Regions from separate parts of the Verrucosispora sp. ts21 genome, predicted to be linked through region 2. Evidence: predicted binding sites of a transcription regulator. Region 2 holds the regulator's gene; each other region holds the start of a gene.

Region 1 (7,102 bases), on a different contig from region 2:
CCGCCGCAATCAGGTCCGCGAGCAGGCCGGTGCCGCGCCACGTCGGGGTCACGTAGACCGCGTAGATCAGGGTGACCCCACGCTCGGTGGGGTGGGCGACACCGCCGATGTGGCCGACCAGGCGGCCGCCCGGATCGGCGACGAACTGGGCATTCGTGGCGCCGGTCGAGGTCTGACGGATCCGGGCCGCGTACTCCGCGTGCGGGCGGGCGGCGGCCTCGGCGAGCGTCTCCAGGAAGGCCAACGGCGCGTCGGCGAGCATCTCCAGACGCAGCGCGCGCATCCGGGCGGCGTCCGTCGGTCGGACCCGCCGTACCTCGGCCCGCAGCGGGGCCTCATCGCCCGGGGCGCTGATCATGTCGCATACCTATCACAATGACGAGCGACGATGTCGCTGGTCAGAATATGTCCGATTTGTGGTCGTGCGCCGCCGTCACGCCTCGTGTACCGTGCGATTTCGGTCACCCTATTCCGTGGTCGTCGATGACTGCCGAAGACGGTGAGTTTCGGGCCGTCCGGCGTGCCGCCGGCCCGGCCCGGAGGTAGGGGAACGCCGCGCAGAGTGAGGACAACACCGTGGCACAGGGCACCGTGAAGTGGTTCAACGCCGAGAAGGGCTACGGCTTCATCGCCGTCGACGGCGGGCAGGACGTGTTCGTCCACTTCTCCGCGATCGAGATGGACGGCTACAAGGCGCTGGACGACGGCCAGCGGGTGGAGTTCGAGATCGCCCAGGGCCAGAAGGGCCCCCAGGCCGAGCGGGTACGCCTCATCGCCTGAGTGCGTTCCACCCACGCCGGCAGACCGTCGGTACGGGTGGCGTGGTCGCGGCCGGAGGGGGGCTGCGGTGCGGATACCTCACAAGGGAAGATCGTGAGCCGGAACCAGCTGTCGCTGAGGAGGGTTCATGTCCGACCAGCCACCCCCGGCAGGTCCACCGAATTCGTCACCAGACGAATCGGCCCCGTCCGTCGGTGCTTCCAGTTGGCAGCCCACCGACCCGACGGCACCTGCCTCGCCGCAACGAGATCCGGCCACCGCGGGTCCGCCGTCACCTCCGCCGCAGGGGTACGGCCCGGCCTCCGCGACGCCGCCTGGTGAATACGGACCGCCCGCTGCCGCACCGCCAGCCGGGTACGGCCCGCCACCCGGCGACTACGGCCCGCCGGTAGCCCCGCCGCCGGGCGGGTACGGCTCGCCACCTGGCGGGTACGGCCCGCCTGTAGCCCCGCCGCCGGGCGGGTACGGTCCGCCGCCGGGCGGGTCGCCGGGTAACCCGCCGCTCTGGGGCGGATATCCCGCCTATCCCGGCCAGCCGGCTCCGCCGGTCGGCAATCCTCAACAGCCGATGCCGGTCTATCCCGGCCAGCCCTTCCACGGCTGGTACGACCCGGCGGCGTACGGGCTCGATCCCGCCGACGCCCTGGTCACTCCGCCCGGTGCGGGTATCAATGGTTGGTTCAGCCGCTGCTGGGGTGCGGTGCGCCGGGGCTGGAGCCTGCTGCTGCCGATCGTCGTGCTGACCCAGGTGCTGCCGGCGGCGGCGCTGTCGGTGCTCGGGCTGATCTTCGACCCGTCGGCCCGGTGGGAGTCCGAGCTCGCCGCCGACTCTGCGGCCCTGCCCGCCAACTTCGGTGTCGACCTGGCGAAGTGGATGGGTGTGCTGGTCGCCGGGAGTCTGATCTTCGGTCTGGTGCAGTGTGTCGGGTGGGCCGCCGGCACGTGGGTTGTCGCCCGACAGGCAGCCGGTGCGCAGGTCAGTCTCGGGGGCGCATTCGGCTACGGCGTGCGCCGGGCGTTCGGCCTCTGGGGCTGGACGCTGCTCATCGGCCTGATCGTGACCCTCGGCTTCTGCCTCTGCTTCCTGCCCGGTGTCTACGCGGGCTTCGCGCTGGCCATGGCCGGACCGGTCTACCTCTTCGAGCGCCACGATCCGTTCGGCCGCTCGCACCGGATGCTGCGCGACCGGCTGGGGCTGCTGCTCGGCCGGGTGGCGTTGACGGCCGGCGTGGTGATCGCCATCGGGTTCGTCGCCGGCGTGGTGGAGGGGGTCGTGCTCATGCCGTTCGGCACCGCGCCGCTCGAAGCCGTGGACACCGCCGTCGGCGCGGTCCTGGTGATCGTCGGGGCGGCGCTGGTGGGACTGCCGGCACATCTGGCCCAGCTGGTCGGGCTGGTGGTCACGTACGCCGAACAGCGGGCCCACGAGGGTCCGGTGAACAGCGCGCGACTGGCTGCCGAACTCGGCTGAACCGGGCCATCGTGCTTGCACTCGGCAGGGGAGAGTGCTAAACAAGTCATTGGCACTCGCGTAGTGTGAGTGCCAACTGGTCGGGACGGTGGGGCTACGGCCGCGCTCGTGGCATAACCGCGGGTGAGGCATGTGGCCGGTCGTCGCGGGCTATCCGGCCCGGCCGAGGAGACGTCGTCGTCGCCAGGTGGCGACGTCCCAAGGTGCGTACACCAGACGGTTCATCCGGGGCACACACTCGGGTGGCCCGTGAGTGTCCAGGAGGACAACGCCGTATGGCCAAGATGATCGCGTTCGACGAAGAGGCGCGCCGCGGCCTCGAGCGGGGCATGAACCAGCTCGCCGACGCCGTGAAGGTGACCCTCGGCCCCAAGGGCCGCAACGTGGTGCTCGAGAAGAAGTGGGGTGCCCCCACCATCACCAACGATGGTGTGAGCATCGCCAAGGAGATCGAACTCGAGGACCCGTACGAGAAGATCGGCGCTGAGCTGGTCAAGGAGGTCGCCAAGAAGACCGACGACGTGGCCGGTGACGGCACGACGACGGCGACCGTCCTGGCCCAGGCTCTCGTGCGCGAGGGTCTGCGCAACGTGGCCGCCGGCGCCAACCCGATGGCCCTGAAGCGGGGCATCGAGGCCGCCGTGGCCAGCGTCTCGGAGGAGCTGCTGAAGCTCGCCAAGGACGTTGAGACCAAGGAGCAGATCGCCTCCACCGCCTCCATCTCCGCCGGTGACAACACCGTCGGCGAGATCATCGCCGAGGCGATGGACAAGGTCGGCAAGGAAGGCGTCATCACCGTCGAGGAGAGCAACACCTTCGGGCTGGAGCTGGAGCTCACCGAGGGTATGCGCTTCGACAAGGGCTACATCTCGGCCTACTTCATGACCGACCCGGAGCGTATGGAGGCCGTCTTCGACGACCCGTACATCCTGATCGCCAACAGCAAGATCTCGTCGGTCAAGGACCTGCTCCCGATCCTGGAGAAGGTCATGCAGGGCGGCAAGCCGCTGCTGATCATCGCCGAGGACCTGGAGGGCGAGGCCCTGGCCACCCTGGTGGTCAACAAGGTCCGGGGCACCTTCAAGTCGGTCGCCGTCAAGGCGCCGGGCTTCGGTGACCGCCGCAAGGCCATGCTGACCGACATCGCCATCCTCACCGGTGGTCAGGTCATCAGCGAGGAGGTCGGCCTCAAGCTGGACGCCGCCGGTCTCGACATGCTGGGCCGCGCCCGCAAGGTCGTGGTGACCAAGGACGAGACCACCATCGTCGACGGTGCCGGTGACGCCGAGCAGATCCAGGGCCGGGTGAACCAGATCCGGGCCGAGATCGACAAGAGCGACTCCGACTACGACCGGGAGAAGCTGCAGGAGCGTCTGGCCAAGCTGGCCGGCGGTGTTGCGGTGATCAAGGTCGGCGCGGCCACCGAGGTCGAGCTCAAGGAGCGCAAGCACCGCATCGAGGACGCGGTGCGCAACGCCAAGGCCGCTGTCGAGGAGGGCATCGTCCCGGGTGGTGGCGTCGCGCTAGTGCAGGCCGGCAAGACCGCCTTCGACAAGCTGGACCTGACCGGCGACGAGGCGACCGGCGCGCAGATCGTCAAGATCGCGCTGGACGCCCCGCTGCGGCAGATCGCCGTCAACGCCGGCCTCGAGGGTGGCGTCGTGGTGGAGCGGGTTCGCAACCTCGACGCGGGTCACGGCCTCAACGCCGCGAGCGGCGAGTACGTCGACCTGCTGGCCGCGGGCATCATCGACCCGGCCAAGGTGACCCGTTCGGCGCTGCAGAACGCCGCGTCGATCGCCGCGCTGTTCCTCACCACCGAGGCCGTGGTGGCGGACAAGCCGGAGAAGACCCCGGCCGCCCCGGCTGGCCCGGGTGGCGGGGAGATGGACTTCTGAGTCCAGCTTCAACCTGAAAGGGCGGGCCGCGTCAGCGGTCCGCCCTTTTTCCTGTCGGGGCGACTTCCCTATCGGGGCACGGGGCGCTGGTTGCGCCGCTTCTGCGCCCGGTCGTACGGCGGACGGTGTGGCACCGGCTCGTCCACCAGGATGAGTGGTTCCTCGGGTGCTTCGGTCGTTCCGGTCATCTCCGCCAGCTGCTCGGCGTCGCCGTAGTCCAGCCGGTTGATCGGCAGTGTGCCCGGCAGGTCGTGGACCGGGGCCCAGCCGGCAGGCAACGCCTCCGAGGCCTGATCGTCGTCCGTGGTCATGGCTGCCTCCTCTATACCGAACGGTAAGGGGCGTCGATGACCCGGGCGGGCGAACGGCGCTATCGGAGGCTATGCACCCTTCGCCCGGTTACGCCGAGTCGAGGCTCCGGCGATACAGGAAGAAGACCCGCTCGATCCGGGCTCCCGCACTGCGTGAATAGAACGGCACCGGACCGACCCAGCCGATCTGTGCGGTCTCGATCCCGGCGGCCCGCTGGTCGGCCAGGCAGCGCCGCAGCAGGACGCCGCCGATGCCGGATCCCTCGGCTGCGGGTGCCGTACCCATCGGCCCGAACCAACTCGGCCGCGCCGACCCGTAGGCGGCGAAGCCGAGTAGCTCGCCGTCGCGTTCGGCCAGGTGGCAGCCGGCGTCCGGGCGTCCGAGCGAGCCGGCCAGTTCGGCGTCCCAGGAGCCGCCGAAGGTGACCCGGGAGAAGGCGGCGAGCGCCGGCAGGTCGGCAGGCTCGGCACGGCGTACGGTCACCCCCTGCCCGGCGAGGCGGGTCTCGGCGGCCTCCGTGGAGCGCAGCGCCGGTGACCCGTCGTACGACAGGTCGACGGTCATGTTCCAGGCCGTGCGGTCCTGCGTGTAGCCGAGTGCGAGGGCCAGGCAGACCGCCGGGGTGTACCTGACGTCCACCCCGGGCCAGGCGTAGTGCGGCGGGTTGCCGGCGAGAAGCACCTCGACCGCGCCCAGTTCGGCAAGTGCCTGCTCGGCGTGCCCGAGCAGTGCCCGGCCGACGCCCTGACGCCGCTGGCGTGGCTCCACGGCCACCAGGTCCACGTGCCCCGTGCGGCCGTCGCCGTCGGCCAACGAACAGATCAGTACGCCGATCAACTCACCGGCCCGGTACGCCCCGAACACTCGCACCGTCCGGTCGGCCTCGGCGCGTACCCAGAGCGTCGTCACGAGTGGCTCGGCCTCGGTCGCGTCCTCCGGCAGGTCGAGCGCCCGTCGACACAGTCGCACCACCTCGGGAGCCCGTTCGAGGGTCAACTCGGTGACGGTCGTCTCGGCATCCATGGCTGCCGACCCTAGATCATCGCCGATCCGGTGTCAGACCCGCTCATGGTGAGGTGCTGATGCCGCCTCGGACACTCAACGGATCGTCGACGCTGGACTTGGTGACCACCTGGATCGCTCCACAGCACAGGGCCACGACGAGGGCGGGCACGCCCAGCAGGACCAGCAGCGCCATGCCGCGCCACCGGGCAACCGACGGCGCCAGGGGAGCGCCGGGTGAATGACCGTGCATGAGCCTGCAAGATAGCAGTTCACGAACCGTTTGTGACCCCTTGACGAGATCTGCTCACATTGCGTGAGGTCAGCCGCGGACGGCGCGTACGGCCGCGTACGCGTCGACCAGGCCGGCGCCGATCACGTTGCGCGTACCACCGCAGGCGTCGGTGCGCTCCGCCGAATCGGTACCGGTCGGGACGGCGGTGGCCGTGGCGCGCAGCAGTTGCCGGGTCCGATCGAGGTCGCCGACCAGGTCGGGATCGGCCGACCACATCAGCGCGACCACGCCCGCCACCTGGGGGGTGGCCATGGAGGTGCCGTCGAGGGTGGCGTACCCGCCGCCGGGCATCGCGGAGAGCACGTCCGCTCCCGGAGCCATCAGGTCCGGTTTGGCCACCCCGCCGGGTGCCGGGCCCCGGGAGGAGAAGGCGGCGACCTGACGCCGCTGGTCCACCGCGCCGACGGTGAGCACGTCCGGGTACGGTGCGGGCGGGTCCTGTACCGAATCGCAGAGCGGTCCGCTGTTGCCGGCCGCCGCGACGACCAGGATTCCCGCCGCCTCCAGCGCGTCCGTGGCCGGTCGTAGCGCTTGCGGATCACAGCCCTCGATCGGCGGGCAGCCCCACGAGTTGGTCAGGATCTCCGGTGCGCGGGCCGGTCGGCCGTCGGTGAACGGGTCACCGCCGGGCGGGAAGGGCGCCAGCATGAACTGAAGGCAGTCGAGGTAGGAGGCCGGATTGCCGAGATTGCGGTCGAGGTTGACGCAGCCCACCCAGTTCGCCCCCGGCGCGACGCCGATGCCGCCCCGGCCGACCGCGCTGCCCACCGTGTGGGTGCCGTGCCCGCTGCGGTCGGTCGGCGTACGGGTGCCGTTCCACGGATCGAACCAGGAATCGTCGCCGCCCCGGAAGTTCTCGACAAGCGTCGGATGCCGCCCGTCCACCCCGGAGTCGGAACTGCCCACGGTCACCCCGGCCCCGGTGACGCCAAGCTCGGACCAGACCCGGTCCGCGCCGATCATGGTGATGTTCCAGGGCGGGCCGTCCGGCGCCGGTGCGTGACCGACCGCCGGCGCGGCGGGTGAGGGCAACGGGCGCAGCCGCTGGCTGACCAGCACCCGAGCCACCTCGGGCCGGCGGGACAGCCAGGCCCGTACCGCCGGTCCACCGTCCACCTCGATCGCGTTGACCAGGTAGTACGGCCGGTGTTCCAGTCGCAGCCGGCGCAGGTCGCGACGCAACTCGGCCTGGGTGCGTTCGGCGGTGGCGACCAGTCGCCGGTAGACCTGCTCGGCGCGGGCGTCGCGGCCCGCCTTACCCGTCCCGGTCGGCAGGTCGGCGAGATCCGCCTGCTCGCGCAGCAGCACGAAGAGCCGCTCGCCGTGCAGGCCGGGCTGACCGAC
Region 2 (7,102 bases):
CACGCTCCGGGCCAACATCGGTCCGAGCGGCGCACCGCCCAGCACGTGCGCGTGCACGTGGAAGACCTCCTGGCCGCCGTAGGGGCCGGTGTTGAACATCAGCCGGAAGCCGTCGCCGAGCAGCCCCTCGTCCTCGGCCACCGCGGCGGCCGTGGCGAGCACCTCACCGGCCAGCGCCGGGTCGCCCTGGCCGAGGGTGGCCACGTCGGCGTAGTGCTCCTTCGGGATGACCAGCACGTGCACCGGCGCCTTCGGGTCGATGTCGCGGAAGGCGAGCGTGGTGGGGGTCTCGCGGACCACCGTGGCCGGGATCTCCCCGGCGACGATCCGGCAGAACAGACAGTCAGTACTCACCCGGGCAGTGTAAGGAAGGGCCCCTGCTTAACGCCTCAGGTAGAGCAAGGGCCCCTTGTTAACACCACCGCGCAGGTACGGCAGGATGTCGCCCATGGCGGAACGGGCAGTGCTGGTCACGGGCGGTTCACGGGGCATCGGGCGGGCGGTGGTGCAGGCCTTCGCCGCCTCCGGCGACCGGGTGGCCATCCACCACCGCGACTCGGCCGACCTGGCCGAGCAGCTGCGGGCCGACCTGCCGGGCACCGGCCACGTGGTGGTCCGCGCCGACCTCGCCGACCCCGACGCCGTACGGGCGATGGTGGACGAGGCCGCCGACCGCCTCGACGGGCTCGACGTACTTGTCAACAACGCCGGCGTGTTCGGGCCGGCCGACCCGCCGCACCCCGTCTTCGGCAGCAGCTACGAGCAGTGGCGGCAACGCTGGCGCGAGGTCTGCGACACCAACCTGTTCGGGGCGGCCAACGCCGCCTGGTGCGCCGCCCAGCACATGCGCACGCGAGGTGGGCGAATCGTCAACGTCTCCTCGCGCGGCGCGTTCCGCGGCGAGCCGACCAATCCGGCGTACGGCGCTAGCAAGGCCGGTCTCAACGCGATGGCCCAGTCGTTGGCGGTGGCCCTGGCGCCGTACGGCATCGCGGTGGCCACGGTCGCGCCCGGCTTCGTCGAGACGGACATGACCAACGAGCACCTGAAGGCACCGCGTGGCGACGCCATCCGGGCGCAGAGCCCGTTCGACCGGGTGGCCCGGCCCGAGGAGATCGCCGCCGCCGTGCACTGGCTGGCCAGCCCCGAGGCGGAGTGGGCCTCCGGCACCATCATCGACCTCAACGGCGCCTCCTACCTGCGCACCTGACGCAGCAGGCCGACAGCGGGGTCTACCAGCGCAGGAGGCGGGTGGCGAGGACGGCCAGGGCGGCCACGCCGGCGGTGGAGGTACGCAGCACCGAGGGGCCGAGGCGGACCGGGTGCGCGCCGGCCTCCTCAAACGTTGCCAGCTCGGCCGGGGTGATGCCGCCCTCGGGGCCGACCACCAGCACGATCTCGCCCGCCTCGGGCAGCTCGACGGTGGTCAGCCGGTCGGTCGCCTCCTCGTGCAGGACGTAGCCGGCGGCGGCGCCGGAGATGCGTCGGGCCACCGATGCGGTGGACTCGTCCGGCGCGCCTGCCACCACGGGCAGCCACGCCCGGCGGGCCTGCTTCGCCGCCTCGCGGGCCGTGGCCACCCACTTGTCCCGGGCCCGTACGCCCCGGTCTCCGCGCCACTGCGCGACCGACCGGCCGGCCGCCCAGGGGACGATCTCGTCCACGCCCGCCTCGGTCATCGCCTGTACGGCCAGTTCACCCCGGTCACCCTTGGCGATGCCCTGCACCACCACCAGCCGGGGGTTCGCCGCGTCGACGTACCCCCGGTCGGTGATCTCGAGGTCGAGGGTGCCCCGGCCGACGGCGCTGACCACGGCGGCGGCCGTGCCGCCCCGGCCGTCGCCGAGCAGCAGTTCCTCGCCGACCCGTAGCCGTTGCACGGTGGCGGCGTGGTGCCCTTCGGGGCCGTCGAGCACCATCGTGTCGGCGGCGGGCAGCGACTCGACCAGGAACAGCGGAGCGGACACGGGACGCCGGTCAGCCGTGACCGTTGAACGCGTCGCGCATCCGGGAGAAGAAGCCGCCCTGCTTGGTCAGCTCGGCGACCTCCTCGCCCCGGGTCTTGGCGAAGTCGCGCAGCATCCGCTCCTGGTCGGCGTCGAGCTTGGTCGGGGTACGCACGTCGAGGTGGACGTAGAGGTCACCACGACCGGTCCCACGCAGGTGGGGCACGCCCCGGGCGCGCAACCGCAGCGTGCTGCCGGGCTGGGTGCCCGCCTTGACGTCGACCGGTTCCTCGCTGTCGAGCGTCTTGATGGTCAGCCGGGTGCCGAGCGCCGCGGCGGTCATCGGCACGGTGACCCGGCAGTGCAGGTCGTCGCCCTTGCGGGAGAAGACGTCGTGCGGCCGCTCGTGGATCTCGACGTAGAGGTCACCGGCGGTGCCACCACCCGGACCGACCTCGCCCTGCTGGGCCAGCCGGATCCGCATGCCGTCCTCGACCCCGGCCGGGATCTTGACGGTCAGCGACCGGCGGGTCCGCACCCGCCCGTCACCGGCGCAGGTCGGGCAGGGGTGCGGGATGGTGGTGCCGTAGCCCTGGCAGACGGTGCACGGCCGGGCGGAGACCACCTGACCGAGGAAGGTGCGCTGCACCGACTGCACCTCGCCCCGGCCACCGCACGCCTCGCAGGTCGCCAGGTGGGTGCCGGCGGCGGTGCCCGCACCGGAGCAGGTGGTGCAGAGCACCGCGGTGTCCACGGTGATCGGCGCTTCCACCCCGAAGGCGGTCTCCTGCAGGTCCAGTTCCAGCCGCAGGATCGCGTCGGCACCCGGTCGGGTACGCGGTCGCGGTCCCCGGCCGGCGCCGGTGGCCCCGCCGAAGAAGGCGTCCATGATGTCCTGGAAGCCGACGAACGGCCCGGCGCCGCCGGGCCCGCCCGGGCCACCGGCACCGCCACCGCCCGGGGCCAACGGGTCGCCGCCGAGGTCGACGATCTGTCGTTTCCGATCGTCCGAGAGGACCTCGTACGCGGCGTTGATGTCCTTGAACTTCTCCTGTGCCTCCGGATCCGGATTGACGTCCGGGTGGAATTGCCGCGCGAGCTTGCGGTACGCGCGCTTGATCTCGTCATCGGAGGCGCCCCGGCTGACGCCGAGAATGCCGTAGTAGTCCCTGGCCACTGCGTTCCGTGTCCTCGTGTTCGTCTCGCGTTACGCCGGTCGGCGGCGGCAGCCCACCGTCGGCCCTGACTGATCAGTTCTGGGCCAGCAGCTCGCCCACGTAGCGTGCCACGGCCCTCACCGTGGCGATGGTCCCGGGGTAGTCCATCCGGGTCGGCCCCAGCACGCCCATCCCCCCGACGATCGTCGCGCCCGGGCCGTAGCCGGTGCTGACCACGGAGGCCGCCCGCAGGTTGTCGATCTCGTTCTCGTCACCGATGCGTACCCGTAGCGTGCTCGGCTCCACCTCGCCGATGAGTTTGAGCAGCACGACCTCCTCCTCGAGGGCTTCGAGGATCGGCCGCAGGGAACCCTGGAAGTCCAGTAGACCGCCGCGGGCGAGGTTGGCGGTGCCGGCCAGCGCGATCCGCTCCTCGTGCCGCTCGACAAGTGTCTCCAGCAACACGGTGGACAGGGTGGTCATGGCACCACGCAGATGCGGAACGCACTCGTCGATGAGGGCCTGCACCAGCGGTGGGGTCTCCGACAACTGGATGCCGACCAGCTTCTCGTTGACCGTCCGACGCAGGTCCAGCACGTCGTCGGCGTGGATCGGGGCGGGCAGTTCGACCAGCCGCTGCTCGACCCGCCCGGTGTCGGCTATCACGACGAGCATCAGTCGGGTGGTGGAGATCGGCACCAGCTCCAGATGCCGTACGCGGGACCGGGCCAGGCTCGGGTACTGCACCACGGCGACCTGCCGGGTCAGCTGCGCCAACAGCCGGACGGTGCGGTGCACCACGTCGTCGAGGTCGACCGCGCCGGCCAGGAACCGCTCGATCGCCCGGCGTTCGGCCGGGCTGAGCGGCTTGACCCGGCTCAACCGGTCGACGAACAGCCGGTAGCCGCGGTCGGTGGGCACTCGACCGGCGCTGGTGTGCGGCTGCCGGATGTAGCCCTCTTCCTCCAGCACGGCCATGTCGTTCCTGACGGTGGCCGGCGAGACACCGAGCTGGTGCCGCTCGACCAGGGCCTTGCTGCCGACCGGCTCCTGGGTGGCGACGTAGTCCTCGACAATCGCCCGCAGTACGGCGAGCTTGCGGTCGTCGAGACCCATCTCCCACCTCCTGTCGCAGGTCAGTGTCGAGCGTCACCCACCGTCGGCGGGCGCCCTGGCACTCGACTGTAGCGAGTGCCAGTCTACGTCGAGGCTCCCGGCAGCGCGATGATCAAGAAAACGGAGTTGTCCGCAGTCCGATCGGGGACTTGACACTCGCCGGTGTCGCTATGGTGCGCCATTGCCGCTGGCACCTACCGTGAGCCCATGACTGAACCACCTCGTCCCCCGAGTTTCGGCGACGATCCCACGGCTCCCGTTTCCGGATCGTCTGGCCAGGGCGGCTATCCCCCGCCCGGCGGCTACCCGCCGCCCGGTGACCAGCCCCCGCCGGCCGGCTACCCGCCGCCGGGTGGTTATCCGCCGCCCGGCGGTTATCCGCCCCCCGGTGTCGGCTACCCGACCGGCGGCTACGGCGCGCCCGGCGGCGGCTACGGCAGCAACGAAGACAAGACCTGGGCCCTGATCGCCCACTTCGGCGGCCCGCTCGGCGTGGTCGTCGGTGGTGGCCTGCTCGGCTGGGTCGCCCCGCTGATCGCGAACATGACCCGCGGGCAGCAGTCCCCGGTCGTCCGGGCGCACGCCGTCGCGGCCCTGAACTTCCAGCTCACCTGGGCGATCGCCGGGCTGCTGAGCTGGGTGCTCACCGCAATCACCTGCGGCATTCTGTTCTTCGTCCCGTTCCTGGCCGCGATCGTGCCGGTGATCTTCGGCATCATCGGCGGCGTCAAGGCCAATGAGGGCGCCCTCTACCGGTACCCGATGAGCTACTCCTTCGTGAAGGCCTGATCCCTGAGCCCGTCATCAGGGCAGCAGGTCACGCACCACGGCGTCGGCGAGCAGCCGGCCGCGCAGGGTCAACACCGCGCGGCCGGCCGCGTGGGCGGGAGCGGCCAGCAGGCCGTCGGTCACCGCCCGCGCCGCCGCCGCGCGACCGGCGTCGTCGAGCACGTCCAGCGGCAGGCCGTCGGCAAGCCGCAGCCGGAGCATGACCTCCTCCATCCGGGCCTCGTCGGCGGTCAGCACCTCCCGCGCCAGTCCGGGTGACCGGCCGGCGGCCAGGCGTTGGGCGTACGCCGTGGGGTGTTTGACGTTCCACCAGCGCACCCCACCGACGTGGCTGTGCGCCCCCGGCCCGAGGCCCCACCAGTCGCCGCCGGTCCAGTAGAGCAGGTTGTGCCGGCACCGGGCCGATGGCGTACGGGCCCAGTTGGACACCTCGTACCAGGAGAAACCGGCCGCGTCGAGGGCGGCCTCGGCGGCCAGGTAACGGTCCGCGGCGACGTCGTCGTCCGGGTACGGCAGTTCACCGCGACGCATCCGGGCGGCCAGTCGGGTGCCGTCCTCGACGATCAGGGCGTACGCGCTGACGTGGTCGGCACCCGCCGCCACGACCTGGTCCAGCGAGGCGGCGAAGTCCTCCGGCCGCTCCCCCGGCGTCCCGTAGATCAGATCCAGGTTGACGTGGTCGAACCCGGCGTCCCGGGCCTCCAGCGCGGCGGCCGTGGCCCGACCGGCGCTGTGTCGACGGTCGAGCACGGCGAGCACCCCGGGGGCGACCGACTGCATGCCCAGCGAGATCCGGGTGTAGCCGGCGGCCCGCAGTTCCTTGAGGGAGGCGGGGGTGACCGACTCGGGGTTGGCCTCGGTGGTCACCTCGGCGTCGGCGGCCAGTCCCCAGGTGCGGTCGATGGCGTCGAGGATGCGGGCCAGGTCGTCGGCGGGCAGCAGGGTGGGGGTTCCACCGCCGACGAAGACGGTCTCCACCCGGCGGGGCGGACGGTCGCCCAGCACCCGCGCGGCGAGGGCCAGCTCGGCCAGCACGGTGTCGGCGTAGCCGTCCCGGCTCGCGCCGCCGCCCAGCTCCTGCGCCGTGTAGGTGTTGAAGTCGCAGTAGCCGCAGCGACTGGCGCAGAAGGGCACGTGCACGTACACGCCGAAGCCCTGGTCACCGACGCTCGCTCGGGCGGATGCGGGCAACGACCCGTCGGTCGGGACGGGTTCGCCTGCTGGAAGGACGCCGGGCATGGCCACTAGTGTGCCCTCCCATGACCTCTCCCGACGCGCTGGTACGGGTCACCACGGCCCGCGGGGTGAGCACCCTCACCCTGGACAGCCCACACAACCGCAACGCTCTCTCCACGCCGTTGATGACCCAACTGCTGGCCGGGCTGGACGCCGCGGTCGCCGACGACACGGTCCGGGTGATCGTGCTGGACCACACCGGCCCGGTCTTCTGTTCCGGGGCGGACCTGAAGGAGACGGCGGCGGCGTACGCCAGCGGGACGGTGCCCGCCGGGATGCTGGGTGACGTGCTCGCGGCGGTCTGGCAGTGCCCGAAGCCGGTGCTGGCCCGGGTCGCCGGCCCGGCCCGAGCCGGTGGTCTGGGCCTGATCGCGGCGGCCGACCTGGCGATCTGCGCCGCCGAGGCCACCTTCGCCTTCACCGAGGTACGCATCGGGGTGATCCCGGCGGTGATCTCGGCGACCGTGCTGCCCCGGCTGCATCCCCGGGCGGCGGCCGAGCTGTACCTGACCGGCGACACCTTCGACGGCCGGCGGGCGGCGCAGATCGGTCTGGTCACCGCCGCGGTGCCGGCCGACGAGTTGGACGCCGCGGTGCAGCGCTACCTCGACTCGCTGGTGCGGGGCGCTCCGTCGGCGCTGGCCGGGGCGAAGGAACTGCTGCGCCGCCCACCCGCCACCGACCTGCGCGCCGAACTTGCGGAGCTGGGCACCCTGTCCACCCGCTACTTCCTGTCCGGCGACGGCATCGAGGGGGTCACCGCGTTCCGGGAGAAGCGTCCGCCGCGCTGGGTCGCCGAACTCGACAGGTGAGGATCGGCCGCCATCGGGGAACTTCCGTCCCGACGCGGATCGCGCG
Region 3 (7,102 bases), on a different contig from region 2:
GTTTCCGGTGGCCGAAGCTCGTCGTCGGGACAGCGCGTCGACACTGGCCGCGAGCAACAGCACGACGCCGGTGACCACGTACTTGACGCCGGAGCTGTAGCCCATCAGACCCATCCCATTGTCGATCACGGCCACGACGGCGCCACCGAGGACCGCGTCCAGGATGCGCCCCTTGCCGCCGAAGAGGCTGGTGCCACCGATCACCGCCGCGCCCACGGCGTAGAGCAGCACGTTGCTGCCGCCGGTGTTCGGGTCCACGGAGTTGGCCCGGCTGGCTGCCACGATCCCGCCGACCGCGGCCATGGTCGAGCAGATCATGAAGGCCGAGATGCGGATGCGGTCCACGTTGATGCCGGCCCGCCGGGCCGCTTCCCGGTTGCCGCCGACCGCGTAGATGTGCCGGCCGTAGCTGGTGCGCTGGAGCACGAAGGTCAGGACCACCAGCAGTACGGCGACGATCGGCACCACGATCGGCACCCCCTTGAGGGAGGTGATCAGCACGTTGAGGCTGCGCTCCAGGTTGAGCACGTAGACGGCGAGGCCCAGGACCAGCGCCAGGGCGGCGATGCGACCCAGCACCACCGGGAACGGATCGTTGATCAGGTTCCGGGCGGCACGGCTGCGGTAGCGCAGCAGTTGCACCACGGCGAATCCGGCGACCGCGATCGCGGCGAGGGTCCAGCCGAGCGCGACCGGCATGTTGCGGTTGACGATCGCCACCACCACCGGCTCGCGGACGGAGATGTTGCGGCCCTCCTTCATCAGCAGCAGCACCACCCCCTGGAAGGCGAGGAAGCCGGCGAGGGTGACCACGAAGGAGGGGATGCCCACCTTGGCGACCAGGAAGCCCAGGATGGTGCCGATGACCATGCCGGTGAGCAGGGCGGCGAGCACCGCGACGTACCACGGGTAGCCCAGGACGGTGATCAGGTTGGCAAGCACTGCCGCGCAGACCCCGCTGGCGAAGCCGGCCGACAGGTCGATCTCGCCGAGCAGCAGGACGAAGACCAGACCCATCGCGATCAGGGTGACCGCCGCGCCCTGGGTGAACAGGTTGGCGAAGTTGCCGGCGGTGAGGAACGACGGCCGCATGATCGAGAAGATGGTGCAGAGGACGAGCAGACCGGCGACCGCAGGCAGCGCGCCGATGTCTCCACCCCGTACCCGCTGCCAGTAGCCGCGGACGTGGCTGCCGACGGTGGGTGCCGGTGCGACGGCGGCCGGGCCCTCCTTCGTGACGGCGGTGATGCTCATGAGACGCCTCCTGTGGTGCTGTCGGCCGGCGCCGCGCCGTTGCCGTTGACGCCCGGGTCGACGGCGAGTCCGAGCTCGCCGGAGCGGCCGGCGGTGATCAGCTCGACCACCTGGGCGTGGGTGATCTCTGTCGTCTTCACCTGGGCGACCATCTGACCGAGGTAGAGCGCGGCGATGCGGTCGGAGACGGCGAAGACGTCGTTCATGTTGTGCGAGATGAGGACGACGGCCAGGCCGTTGTCGGCCAGCCGGCGAACGAGTTCGAGAACCTGGGCGGTCTGCGCGACGCCGAGCGCGGCGGTCGGCTCGTCCAGGATCACCAGCTTGCTGTTCCAGAGCACCGCCTTGGCGATCGCCACGGTCTGGCGCTGCCCACCGGAGAGGCTGGAGACGTGCTGGCGCAGGGACTTGACGGTGCGTACGGAGAGCCCGGCCAGGGTCTCCGCGGCCATCTGTTCCATCGTCGGTTCGTCCAGGACGAGGCCGTTGCGCTTCTCCCGCCCGAGGAACATGTTCTGCACGATGTCGAGGTTGTCGCAGAGCGCGAGATCCTGGTAGACGACCTCGATGCCGAGCGAGGCGGCGTCGCGCGGACTGCTGATGGTGACCGGTTGACCGTCGAAGACGAACTCGCCGGCGTCGATGGGATAGATGCCGCTGATGCACTTGACCAGGGTCGACTTGCCGGCGCCGTTGTCACCGACGAGCGCGGTGACCTCGCCCGGGTAGGCGGCGAAGGCGACGTCGCGCAGCACCTGGACGGGACCGAAACTCTTGTCGATCCCGCGTAGCTCCAGCAGTGGGGTCGCGGACACGGGGTTCTCCTTATTCCACGGAGGGAGATCGGGGCCCGTCCAGCGACGCCGCCCGGTACGGGGTTGCCGTACCGGGCGGCGTCACTCTGGCGGGGGACAGGTCAGCTGATGCCCGCGTCGGCGCAGAGCTTGGCGTAGTCGCCGGTGCAGACCTGTTCCTTGGTCACGTAGCCGTCGGCGATGACGTCCTTGACGTTCTCCTTGTAGATCGCCGCGGGGGTGAGCAGGACGGCGGGCACGTCGCGGTTGCCCTCCGGGTCCCGGACCGTCTGGCCGGTCTGCTTGCGCTCGCCCTTGGCCAGCGCGATGGCCAGCTCGGCGGCGGCGTCCGCCTCCTTCTTGACCGCCTTGTAGACCGTCATGCACTGGTCACCGGCGAGGATGTTCTGCAGCGCCTGCGGGTCGGCGTCCTGCCCGGTCACCGGGACCTTGCCGTTGAGGTTGTTCTTCTTCAGCACCGAGATGGCGGCGTTGCCGAGGCCGTCGTTCGCGGAGAGCACGCCGTCGATCTTGCCGCCGGTCTTGGTGAGCTGCTGCTCGAAGATGGTCGCGGCCTGCGTGTTGTCCCAGTCCGGCACGGAGTCGTCGGCGGCCTTGGTGTACTCGCCGGAGTCGAACTTCGGCTTGAGGACCGAGTCGTAGCCCTCCTTGAACAGGGTCGCGTTGTTGTCGGTCGGCGAGCCGTTGAGGTAGGCGATCGCCGGCTTCTCCGCCTTCGCGTCGGTGAGGCACTTGACCAGGCCCTCGCCCTGGAGCTTGCCGACCGCCACGTTGTCGAAGCTGACGTAGTACTCCGCCGAGCCGCCGAGGGTCAGGCGGTCGTAGTCGATGGTGGCGACACCCTGGGACTTGGCCTTGTCCAGGACGGCCTTGCCGGTGCCGGAGTCCAGGTTGACGATCATCAGCACGGTGACCCCGCTGGTGATCATCTGGTCGGCGAGGGTCTGGAAGGCGTTCTTGTCGCCCTGCGCGTTCTGGATGTCCGACTCGATGCCGGCCGCGTCGAACGCCTCCTTGAGGAACCTGCGGTCCGCGCTCTCCCAGCGGACCGAGGAGCTGCTGTCCGGCAGGATCACGCCGATCTTCGGGGTCTTGCCGGAGCCGCCGCCGGCCTGGTCGCCGGAATCGTCGCCGCAGGCCGTCAGGCTGCCGAGGGCGAGCACGCCCACAGCACCGATGGCGAGGAAGCCCTTGCGCATGTGCAGGGTCCTTTCGAGAGTGGGAAGGTGTCGGTGTGTCGATGGTGTTCTTTTGTTGTGCCCGGCAACGTATTCCGCTGCCGGGCGCCGACACAAGGGCGCGCTGGGCGCTAATTTGTTGTCGGCAGTAACAATTCGGCAACGCCCATGAAGCGCTCACGTCACCGCAGCGGCATCGGTCAGCTGTAATGCCTGTTCAGACGCCACATCAGCGGACGTGGCGGACGGCAGCGGGTTCACGCCCCGGCGAAACCTGGCCTCATCGGGCCAGGAGGTGGGGCGATCGACACGGTCTCCCGGCTGACCCGCGCGCCGGGACCCCACCGTTGCGGCGCAACGGTGCTGGTCGAGGTCAGCCGGTGGCGAGGGGTGCGGTCCGGGCGTCGGTGAGGGCGACCAGGTCGGCCGGGGCCAGTTCGACCTGAAGGCCGCGCCGGCCCGCCGACACGTACACCGTGTCGTGCTCCAGGGCGGAGTCGTCGAGCACCGTGGGTAGCCGCTTACGCTGCCCCAGTGGGCTGATGCCGCCGCGTACGTAGCCGGTGGCGCGTTCGGCGGCACCGCGTTCGGCAAGCGTGGCCCGCTTGCCGCCGACCGCCGCGGCCAGCGCCTTGAGGTCCAACTCGCCGGTCACCGGCACGATCGCCACGGTGAGGGCACCGTCCACCTCGGCGATCAGGGTCTTGAAGACCCGTCCGGGTGGTACGCCGATCGCGGCGGCGACCAACGCGCCGTAGTTCGGCGAGTCCGCCGCGACATCGTAGGGATGGGTGCGATGGGTGATGCGGTGCTTCGTCAGCAGCACCATCGCCGGCGTACCCCGTCCCGTCATGTGCGCCAACCTAACTGCGCCCCCGGCCCGGAGGCCAGCAGCTTTCCCGCCTCGACCCTGCGTGGCCCTAGCCGGTGACCGGCTGGCAGACCAGCACCGTCGGGGCGGCGGCGACCCGGGTCAGCACCAGGCTCGCCGGTTGGTCACCGGCCAGCCGCAGGTCGTGCCGGAGTCGTTCGGGTTCCAGCGCCGAGCCACGCTTGAGGATCTCCACCCGGCCGACCCGGCGCTCCCGCAGCAACGCGCGCAGGCGCTTCAGCGAGAACGGCAGCACGTCGGTCACCTCCAGGCAGCGGGCGTACGGCGTCGGCGTCGGCGCGTCGGCATAGAGGTAGGCGATGCTCGGGTCGGCCAGCGAGGCATCCAGGTCGGCGGCGAGTTCGGCGACCAGGTGGGCGCGGAGCACCGCCGGGTCCGGGTCGTACACGAAGCGGCGTACCGGCCCGACAGGTGCCTCCTGCCGCCCCGAACCGACGAGTTGGTGGACGCTCGGCCCGTCGACGGGGTGATAAGAAGGGGCCCCTTTACTACCGGAGGCGTTAACAGGGGGCCCTTCCTTCAACACGGTCGCGCGGCGGGGGGTTTCGGCGAGCGGGCCGCACCAGAGCGCCGCCTCGACCAGGTTGCCGTCGACGCTCACCCACTCGGCCTCGGCGCCGGCGGGGATGAGGGCGTGGTCGAGACCGGGGGCGACCTTCACCACCGTCCGGGGCACCCGTTGCGCGAGCCCGGTGACGAAGTCCCACGGCGGCGAGTACGAGTTCGGGTCGAAGATCCGACGTCCCGTTCCGGCCCGGCGGCGCGCCGGGTCGCAGAAGACCGCCTCGACCCGGTTCACGTCGAACGCCGTCGCATCCCCGCACTCGACGGTGAACAGCGCGGTCAGCCCGGCGGCCTGCGCGTTCGCCTCGGCCAGCGCGGCGGTGAGCGGGTCGGCCTCCACGCCGTACACCCGGATGCCGGTCCGGGCGGCGGCGAGCGCGTCGGCCCCCAGTCCGCAACCCAGGTCGGCCAGGCTGGTCACCCCGGCCTCGCGCAGCCGGTGCGCGCGGCGTCGCGCGACCACCCCTCGGGTGGCCTGTTCCAGGCCGGGCCGGGTGAAGAACATGCCGCTCGCCGCCGGCCCGAACTTGCCCGCCGCCCGGCGGCGCAGCTCCGCCTGGGTCAGCGCCGCCGCCGCCAACCCGGCGGGGATCCCGGCCGAGCGCAGCGCCGCCGCCGCGGCCAGCGGGTCACCGCCGGCCACCCGGGCCGCCGCCGCGAGCGCGCCCGACCCCTCGGGCGTACGCAACGCCGCAAGCTGCTCCAGATCCACCCACCCATTGTCCCGACCCACCCGGCTCCGCCCCCACCCACCCGGCCCCGGCCTGGACCGCCCGGCCGGCTCGCCTGGGCAGGCCGCCCGCCCAAGCCCCTGAAACCGGGGACCGGGCGGGCCGCGGGTGTCGGAAAGGTGTCGACACGAAGGGGGAGCGTTGGCACTCTCCTTGACGGAGTGCTAGCCGAGGAATAACCTGCGATTAGCACTCTCACCCTGAGGGTGCCAACCCTCGGGCCCTCGTGCCCGGGAGTTGAACGCCAGGCGGACCGGCACCCGCGACGACGGCCCCGCCCGGTGGCATGTGGCAGACCGACGCTGGTCGGTACGCCGACCGGTAACGAAACCAGTACCCCAGGAGGGTATGCCCGTGACTACCGCGACCAAGGTTGCGATCAAGCCGCTCGAGGACCGGATCCTGGTCCAGGCGAACGAGGCTGAGACCACCACTGCGTCGGGCATCGTGATTCCCGACACCGCCAAGGAGAAGCCGCAGGAGGGCACCGTCCTCGCTGTCGGCCCGGGTCGTTTCGACGACGACGGTGACCGGATCCCGATGGACGTCAAGGTGGGCGACACCGTCCTCTACTCGAAGTACGGCGGCACCGAGGTCAAGTACGCCGGCGAGGAGTACCTGGTGCTCTCCGCCCGCGACGTCCTCGCGATCATCGAGAAGTAAGCAACCGATCAGTGTCGTTGCCCCGGACCGGCTCGCCGGGCCGGGGCAACGTCGCTTCGAAGGGACATACATGGCGAAGATCCTGAGCTTCTCGGATGACGCCCGGCACCAGCTGGAGCACGGTGTCAACGCGCTCGCGAACGCGGTCAAGGTCACTCTCGGGCCGCGCGGGCGCAACGTCGTCCTGGACAAGAAATTCGGTGCGCCGACGATCACCAACGATGGTGTGACCATCGCCAAGGAGATCGAGCTCACCAACCCGTACGAGAACCTCGGCGCGCAGCTGGTCAAGGAGGTGGCGACCAAGACCAACGACGTCGCCGGCGACGGGACCACCACCGCGACCGTGCTGGCCCAGGCGATGGTCCGCGAGGGCCTGCGCAACGTGACCGCGGGCGCCAACCCGGCCGGTCTCAAGCGGGGCATCGACGCCGCTGCGGCCAAGGTCTCCGAGGCCCTGCTCGGCAAGGCCGTCGAGGTCTCCGACAAGAAGTCCGTCGCGCACGTGGCGACGATCTCGGCGCAGGACTCCACAATCGGTGAGCTGATCGCCGAGGCGATGGAGCGGGTCGGCCGCGACGGTGTGATCACCGTCGAGGAAGGCTCGGCGCTGCAGACCGAACTGGACGTCACCGAGGGCCTCCAGTTCGACAAGGGCTTCATCTCGCCGAACTTCGTCACCGACGTGGAGGCGCAGGAGTCGGTCCTGGAGGACGCGTACATCCTGATCACCACGCAGAAGATCTCGGCGATCGAGGAGCTGCTGCCGCTGCTGGAGAAGGTCCTCCAGGACAACAAGCCGCTGCTGATCGTCGCCGAGGACGTCGAGGGTCAGGCGCTGTCCACCCTGGTGGTCAACTCGATCCGCAAGACCCTCAAGGTCTGCGCGGTCAAGGCGCCCGGCTTCGGTGACCGCCGCAAGGCGATGCTGCAGGACATGGCGATCCTGACCGGTGCCGAGCTGGTCGCGCCCGAGCTGGGCTACAAGCTCGACCAGGTCGGCCT

Evidence for each region. The regulator HrcA, encoded in region 2, represses chaperone genes, less so after heat shock. The targets are predictions, from matches to a motif close to GGTTNGCACNCTCNNNNNGAGNGTGCNAACC.
Region 1: groL (chaperonin GroEL) is a predicted target of HrcA. The motif match lies at 2,299-2,329, and genes of this name have one in related genera.
Region 3: groES (co-chaperone GroES) is a predicted target of HrcA. The motif match lies at 5,619-5,649, and genes of this name have one in related genera.

The regions. Positions count from the first base shown of each region.
Region 1 is NZ_PNOZ01000050.1:40,416-47,517, reverse strand. Features, by position in the region: gene C1A38_RS21020 (GNAT family N-acetyltransferase) at 1-358, opposite strand, end outside; gene C1A38_RS21015 (cold-shock protein) at 577-780, shown strand; gene C1A38_RS21005 (hypothetical protein) at 1,349-2,251, shown strand; gene groL (chaperonin GroEL) at 2,527-4,149, shown strand; gene C1A38_RS20995 (hypothetical protein) at 4,218-4,460, opposite strand; gene C1A38_RS20990 (GNAT family N-acetyltransferase) at 4,549-5,484, opposite strand; gene C1A38_RS32235 (hypothetical protein) at 5,528-5,659, opposite strand; gene C1A38_RS20985 (S8 family serine peptidase) at 5,786-7,102, opposite strand, start outside.
Region 2 is NZ_PNOZ01000044.1:11,617-18,718, forward strand. Features, by position in the region: gene C1A38_RS19420 (histidine triad nucleotide-binding protein) at 1-354, opposite strand, end outside; gene C1A38_RS19425 (SDR family NAD(P)-dependent oxidoreductase) at 449-1,210, shown strand; gene C1A38_RS19430 (16S rRNA (uracil(1498)-N(3))-methyltransferase) at 1,233-1,967, opposite strand; gene dnaJ (molecular chaperone DnaJ) at 1,978-3,123, opposite strand; gene hrcA (heat-inducible transcriptional repressor HrcA) at 3,197-4,219, opposite strand; gene C1A38_RS19445 (DUF4870 domain-containing protein) at 4,427-5,008, shown strand; gene hemW (radical SAM family heme chaperone HemW) at 5,024-6,247, opposite strand; gene C1A38_RS19455 (enoyl-CoA hydratase-related protein) at 6,268-7,056, shown strand.
Region 3 is NZ_PNOZ01000036.1:56,758-63,859, forward strand. Features, by position in the region: gene C1A38_RS17110 (sugar ABC transporter permease) at 1-1,254, opposite strand, end outside; gene C1A38_RS17115 (ATP-binding cassette domain-containing protein) at 1,251-2,069, opposite strand; gene C1A38_RS17120 (sugar ABC transporter substrate-binding protein) at 2,171-3,268, opposite strand; gene ybaK (Cys-tRNA(Pro) deacylase) at 3,621-4,100, opposite strand; gene C1A38_RS17130 (THUMP-like domain-containing protein) at 4,168-5,415, opposite strand; gene groES (co-chaperone GroES) at 5,789-6,097, shown strand; gene groL (chaperonin GroEL) at 6,168-7,102, shown strand, end outside.